2 regions of the Exiguobacterium sp. s194 genome follow, and region 2 is predicted to be linked to the other one. Evidence: a T-box and tRNA genes for the amino acid it is inferred to sense, from the RefSeq annotation. Region 2 holds a T-box; the other holds one or more tRNA genes.
What was found. A T-box is a leader RNA that pairs with one kind of tRNA and senses whether it is charged. The one in region 2 lies ahead of argS (arginine--tRNA ligase), so its partner is inferred to be a tRNA-Arg.
Positions count from the first base shown of each region.

Region 1: it has a tRNA-Arg gene. The T-box ahead of argS (arginine--tRNA ligase) is inferred to sense a tRNA for this amino acid. The anticodon was not compared.

Region 1 is NZ_JACSLT010000002.1:252,944-256,361, forward strand. It holds gene KNP85_RS03205 (hypothetical protein) at 1-182, shown strand, start outside; gene KNP85_RS03210 (MerR family transcriptional regulator) at 240-935, shown strand; gene clpP (ATP-dependent Clp endopeptidase proteolytic subunit ClpP) at 978-1,553, opposite strand; tRNA gene KNP85_RS03220 (tRNA-Arg) at 1,708-1,780, opposite strand; gene KNP85_RS03225 (RNA polymerase factor sigma-54) at 1,903-3,045, shown strand; gene KNP85_RS03230 (glutaredoxin family protein) at 3,047-3,304, shown strand; gene KNP85_RS03235 (sugar-binding transcriptional regulator) at 3,414-3,418, shown strand, end outside.
Region 2 is NZ_JACSLT010000003.1:40,574-43,991, forward strand. It holds gene KNP85_RS04050 (metallophosphoesterase family protein) at 1-182, shown strand, start outside; gene argS (arginine--tRNA ligase) at 221-1,903, opposite strand; T-box leader at 1,956-2,168, opposite strand; gene KNP85_RS04060 (GGDEF domain-containing protein) at 2,323-3,418, shown strand, end outside.

The DNA of each region.
Region 1 (3,418 bases), on a different contig from region 2:
AGATTGATGTCGAGTTCCATGCCGAGCCGTCGAACGCCTCGTTCCATCAACTCGTCGATGGGGAACTTGTCCCGGCTGAACCGGTCGTGCCAGACGAGCCGGGCGTTTATGTATTCGAGACGGGCGGGGATTGGCCGCAAGGCGATAGCCGCTATGTATTCGGGGTCGAGGTCAAAGAATAAAGATGTTGACCTGTCCGCTACGGCCGGCTTTATGATAAACGAGAAGGGGGGACGCCAATGATTCAAATCGGAAAAGTGGTCCATCTAACGGGGTTGTCCACTAAAGCAATAAAATGGTATGAAGCAAAAGGACTTGTCCAACCGACTCGTTTAGAGAATCAGTATCGGTTATACGGGATGGAAGAAATAAGGCGCCTGAACGAAATCAAGTTACTACGTCAAATGGGCATCTCACTCGAACAAATTCAAGCGGCAGAAAGTGTGAGCGGGTTACTCGACAGCAGACTTGACGAGGTTCAACGTGAGATCGAGGCGTTGCGACAAGTCGAGCAACAAATTAAATGGATGCAAACAGGGGGAGATTCAATGAAAGTACGTTATGAGAAGTGGGACCAACCGAAAATCGTAAACGGCTATGTATCCGAACTCACCAAAATCCCATTCGTTTGGGAAAAACTGCAAACAGAGCTGACAACAGACGAATCATATGGCGTCTGTTTAGCGAAAGAAGAAGCCTATTTAGCAGGGATGACTAATCCTGTGACAGGTGAAGACGGAAGACAGGTTGAACTGTCGGCAGGACGGTATCTTGTCGCCACGGTCGAAGGGGGAATTCCAGCCATCCCTACGACATATAATCAACTTCTAGCATTGCCGGATGTAACGTTGCGAGATGCACTCGATTTTGAGCGCTATATTCATGGGCAAGACGGAGCCGACGACTTGATTGAAATTTGGTTGCCCGTCCAATAACAAAGAAGTGCCTTTCCCGAAGTCGGGAAAGGCACTTTTGGATTAACGCGTCATGACTTTGTCGATGAGACCGTAGTCTTTCGCTTGTTCAGCTGACATGAAGTAGTCGCGCTCTGTGTCGCGCTCGATGACTTCAAGCGGCTGGCCAGTGTTGTCGGCCATGATTTGGTTTAATTTCTCACGCATCTTGATGATGCGCTCGGCATGGATTTTGATATCCGATGCTTGACCTTGCGTACCGCCGAGCGGTTGGTGAATCATGATCTCTGCGTTTGGAAGCGCGAAGCGTTTGCCTTGTTCACCGGCTTGGAGCAAGAAGGCACCCATCGATGCGGCCATTCCGATACAAATCGTCGACACGTTCGGCTTGATGAAGTTCATCGTGTCATAAATCGCCATTCCGGAAGTGATCGAACCACCCGGGCTGTTGATGTAAAGTGAGATGTCCTTATCTGGGTCCTCGGCTGCAAGGAAGAGAAGCTGAGCGACAATCGAGTTGGCGACGTTGTCGTCGATTGCACTTCCGAGCAAGATGATGCGGTCCTTGAGCAAGCGTGAGTAAATATCGTACGCGCGTTCCCCGCGACCTGTTTGTTCGATAACTGTTGGAATTAACATTGAATCTGCCTCCTTTATGTAGGTTGTAAACATATCATACCGCTATAGTCAATGTTGGTCAAACGATAGTCATCGTTTTTGACCTATTCCACGGTTTGACGATTCTAAAACGACAAAAGAGGCCAGGCATATGCTGCCTAACCTCTTGCTGTGATACACCCGGAGAGATTCGAACTCCCGACACCTGGCACCGGAAACCAGTGCTCTATCCCCTGAGCTACGGGTGCATGTTCTCTGACACGATTTATTATACATTTGTTTTTTTAAAAAAGCAATCCTGTTCGGCTCACTTTTTTTGAGCGCGATTTCCCGCTGTTCGATACAATAGGAAGCGAGAGGGGTGTGACCGATGCAACGGCAAGAACAACAACAACTTCAAACACAACAGCTGACCCAGGACATGGTTCGGCGGCTGCCGATTCTCGAGGCGGACCGGACCGCGATCGCCTTTCAGCTCGGCCGATTGGCTCGACGCAATCCATGCATCGCCACGGGGAGCGGTGCGGTCGAATGGGTGGCCGATACGGCTAGTGGGTTCGAGGAGCGATTGTTCGAGCAAATCGAGGAAGGGAGCGGGACCGAGTCCCAGCGTTCGCTCCAGAAACGGCTCGTCCTCGCGCTCGACCATCGCGGCCTACTACCGGAGAGCGACTTCGTGCTCGCCCATCGTTTCGAGGTCGATGTGGCGGACATTGAGGCGGCGCGCCAGGCGCTCTTGTTTCTAGAACCGACAGGGATCGGGGCAAAGAATGAGCACGACTGCCAATATCGGCATGCGATTGAACATGACGACCCACTCGTCTTGGACGTTTTCGAGGCGCTCGACGCACACCTTGATGACATCCCGGGACGACTCGACATCTCGGTTGCCGAGTACGAACGAGTGACACGTATCGTGGCGACACTCCCGAAGACGCCATTATTATATGAAGGAACCGAACACGTCGTCCCGGAACTTGAAGTCGTCCGTCGTGACGGCGAGCTCGTGACGACATGGTTCAGCCCGACGCTCGATGTGGCTCGGGTCGGGGACGACCGCGAGGCAAAATGGTGGCACGAGACGCTCGAGATGCGGAACGCGACGCTTAAATCGGTATGGGTCGTCATCGCCGAACGGCAACGCGACTGGTTGGACGGGAAGCTCGTCTTGCATCCGTTGACGCGAAAAGAAGTCGCCGAACAAATCGGCAAGCACGAGTCGACCGTCGGCCGGGCGATTCAAGGCAAGTACGTGACGACCGAGGGCGGCGTGATGGCGTGGCGTCACTTTTTCGTCCGGGCGACACACGGGCAATCGCCGTTCATGGTGAAGAAGGCGCTCGCCGAACTGATTCAACAAGAGACGTCGCCGCTGAGCGATGCCGCACTCATGCGCGAGCTGGACCGGCTCGGCTATACGGTGACACGACGGACCGTGGCGAACTATCGGGAGGCGCTCGGTTTTGGAAACTCGCGGGAGCGGGAACGACAATATTGGAAAGGAGGGGACTGACATGGTCCTGACGTTATACCGCCGCGCCAACTGCTCGCTCTGCGAGGAGGCGCTCGTCATGCTCGAATGGCTCATGGAAGACTATCCGTTTGAGCTCGAGCAGATCGACATCACCGGCAACGAAGAACTCGAGGCGAAATACTTGTTTGAGATCCCTGTCGTCTTACACGAGGGACGTGTCATTAGTCAAGGTCGATACGATGACAGTAAAGTTGAAGATTTTGTTAAGTATACGCTTACATCGAAAAAAAACGTTTGAAGGGGTTGCAAGACGGAAAGGTGATTGATAAGATGAAGTCGTAGCGGTGGGACGCAAATATAAAAGTGGGACAAAAATTGTCCATGCTTTAAGTCGAGGGGGAATGAGTATGAT
Region 2 (3,418 bases):
TTATCGGACACAGCCATATTCCGGGGATTTACCGGAAAGGCCGCTCGATTCCCTGGGAAATCGGACAGCCGTTCGTCCTAAAGAAAAAACGTTACGTCATCAACGTCGGCGCCGTCATCTTCGACCGGGAGTGGTGTCTGTATGACACGAAAGCTCGGACGGTCACGCGGATGAAAGCATAAGAAAAGGGACCCCACGAAACGGGTCCCTTTTCTCGTCCTTACATTTCTTCTGGAGCTTGAACACCGATCAAACGGAGTCCTTCCGTCAATACGATCGTCACCGCTTTGACGAGGGCGAGACGTGATTGTTTGCCTGCATCTTCTTCAAGGACACGGACATGACCGTAATACTTGTTGAATGCTTGCGCCAAATCGAGCACGTAACGGCTAATGATCGATGGTTCGCGGCGTTCGTGGGCACGTGTGATGACGTGTGGGAACGCGTTGAGCATCGTCACGACGCCCCACGTGTGGTCGTCGTTTGCGCCAGTGAACGTCGAGCCGTCATAGTTGCCTTTACGAAGGAGCGAGTTCGCACGCGCGTTCGTGTACTGCACGTACGGGCCCGTCTCACCTTCGAATTTGAGCATGCTATCGAGGTCGAACTCGATGTTGTTGATGCGTTCATTCTTCAAATCGTGGAAGATGACCGCGCCGACACCGACCATGCGTGCCACGTCGTCCGCGTTCGCAAGTTCCGGGTTCTTCTGAGCGATGTTCGCCTGTGCTTTCTCGATTGCTTCTTTGAGCACTTCCTCGAGCAAGACGATGCGACCTTTACGTGTCGACATCTTCTTCCCTTCTTGCAAAATCAAGCCGAACGGCACGTGATGCATGCCATCGACGAAGTCATAGCCGAGCTTGCGCAGGACTGAGAACAGTTGTTTGAAGTGAAGCGCCTGCTCGCCGCCGACGACGTAGTTCGCCTGGACGAAGTTGTACGTCTCATGACGATAGACGGCAGCTGCCAAGTCGCGTGTCGCATAAAGCGTCGCGCCGTCTTTCTTTTTGATCAAGCATGGTGGCAAGTTCTCGTCCTCGAGTGAGACGACCATCGCCCCTTCACTTTCGACGAGAAGGTTTTTCTCTTCGAGCATGGCGACGACGCGGTCCATCTTGTCGTTATAGAACGCTTCCCCGTTAAAGCTGTCGAATTCGACACCGAGGAGGTCATATACTTTTTGGAACTCTTTGAGTGATTCTTCGCGGAACCACGTCCAAAGCTCAGTCGCTTCCTCGTTGCCGTCTTCGAGTTTCTTGAACCACGCACGGCCTTCGTCCTCAAGTTCCGGTTGTGTCTTCGCTTCTTCGTGGAAATGGACGTAAAGCTTCAAGAGCTCAGCGATCGGATGTGCCCGGACCGCTTCCTCGTCGCCCCATTTTTTATAGGCGACCATCAGTTTACCGAACTGTGTGCCCCAATCCCCGAGGTGGTTGATGCCGACGACGTCATAGCCGTTTTTACGGGCGATTTGGTTGATGGCATTCCCGATCACCGTTGAACGAAGGTGTCCCATCGAGAACGGTTTGGCGATGTTCGGTGACGAGAAATCGGTGACGATTGTCTCGTTGCGTGTCGCATGCGTCGCATAGTCCGCTTGTTCATCGAGCACCGTGTTGATGATTTCTTGTGAGACGACGTCACGGCTCAAGAAGACGTTCACATACGGGCCGGCCGCCTCGACTTTCGTGAACAACTCGTCGTTCAAGTCGTTCGCGATATCCGTCGCGATCATGACCGGTGCTTTACGATAGGCTTTCGCAAGTTGGAAACACGGGAAAGCAAGGTCCCCGTGTGCCTCATGTTTCGGTTTTTCAATCAATGCTTCAATCTGGTCGAGCGTCAACTCGTCCCCGATGACACGGGACAAGGCTTCCGCATATTTGCGTTCATAACTCATTCTAATTCCTCCTTATCATTTGTTCATAAAAAAAACGCCCTTTGCACAGATGCAAAGAGACGGGATGGCCCGCGGTACCACTCTTCTTGCCTGCTTGACGCAGACCGCTTTATCGGTGATAACGGGGGTCCCCCGGCTACGCCTACTCAAGTTCGGATAGCATCTCAAAAGTGCGTTTCGCGATGTTTGTCAGCCTAGGCTCTCACCAATCCCTAGGTCGCTTTGTTGACGGAACGATCGTTACTCTCTTTTTCATCGACTTTCGTCTATGTGGTTGAAAAGCAATTTCATTATAGAGGATATTTCATATAGACTCAATGCTAGAATTCCGCCATTATGATGGATAGGCAGGACTCAGGCGTGATTGTGCCGAATCTCCTACCATACATAATTGAATTTTTCCCACATAGGAGGGAACCATGAACCATTTCCGCAAGATGTCCGTCCTTGGTTGGAGTATTTGGAGTATGCTATTCGGTTTGACGCTCATCTTGTTCGCTACAGGCGGATTGAACATGCCGGCCATCGAGCCGTTACCGTTCATCTTGATCGCGTTGCTCGTCATTATTTTTCAAATGGACTCCATTGAACGGAAAGGCGTCTACTTTACCTTTTCAGAAAGTATCGTCTTAATTATTTTTTTATTCTTTGATTTTGAGACAGCGCTGTTCGTCAATCAGATTGGACTACTCGTCTTCCAGTTCGTCAACTTGAAACCGCGCGTCGCGCTTCGACGGTTCCGTTTTACGTATCCGTGGAATGCCATCACGTCATTTTTGGAAATCGCCATCCCGGCCAGTGTCTACTTGGCACTTGGTGGTGTGACCGGTCTCGGATTCTATTCCCAAGACTCGTTCCTTCCGCTTGCCGGTTTGATTATTGCCATCATTTTGAACACGGTCGTCCAAAAGTATCAAGTCGGCTGGTGGTTCCGCGTCGACATCCCGGTCCGCGACTTTTTAAGCATCGCGTTTTACACGTATATCGTCAGTCTCGTCTTCATTTTGGCGGCCTCGCTCTTCCGAGAGACGAACTTGCTCGTCGTCAGCAGTATCGCCGCCGCACTCACGTTCTTTATTAAGCGACTCATCATTCAAAAAGGTCGACAAGACGCCTTCAAATCGTTGATTGAACAATATGATGAAGCAAAAGAAGCCGTATCGCTATCGCAAAGCGAGGCACAAGCCATCGAAGTGTTCCTCAGTCAATGTGAGCGACTCAACGAGTACGATGAAGGGTACGTCGAGTTCAAACTGTTTGATCGCACACTTTACTTTGATTTGAAGACGCGCCAGCCGATCGATCGCCATGTCGTCTTTGAATTACTCGATGCAACCTATCCGAACGAATCCTCGGTCGAGTACGAGATGCGCTTCGAATGGGACGCCCCGCTGTCGAACGAATTTAATGAAGACTATCATAGCTTCATCTCGGTCCGTTCCGAGGAAATCGAAGGAATCCGCACGTGGATTGTGATGACGGGCGAGCACGTCTATGGCTATCCGCCCATCATTC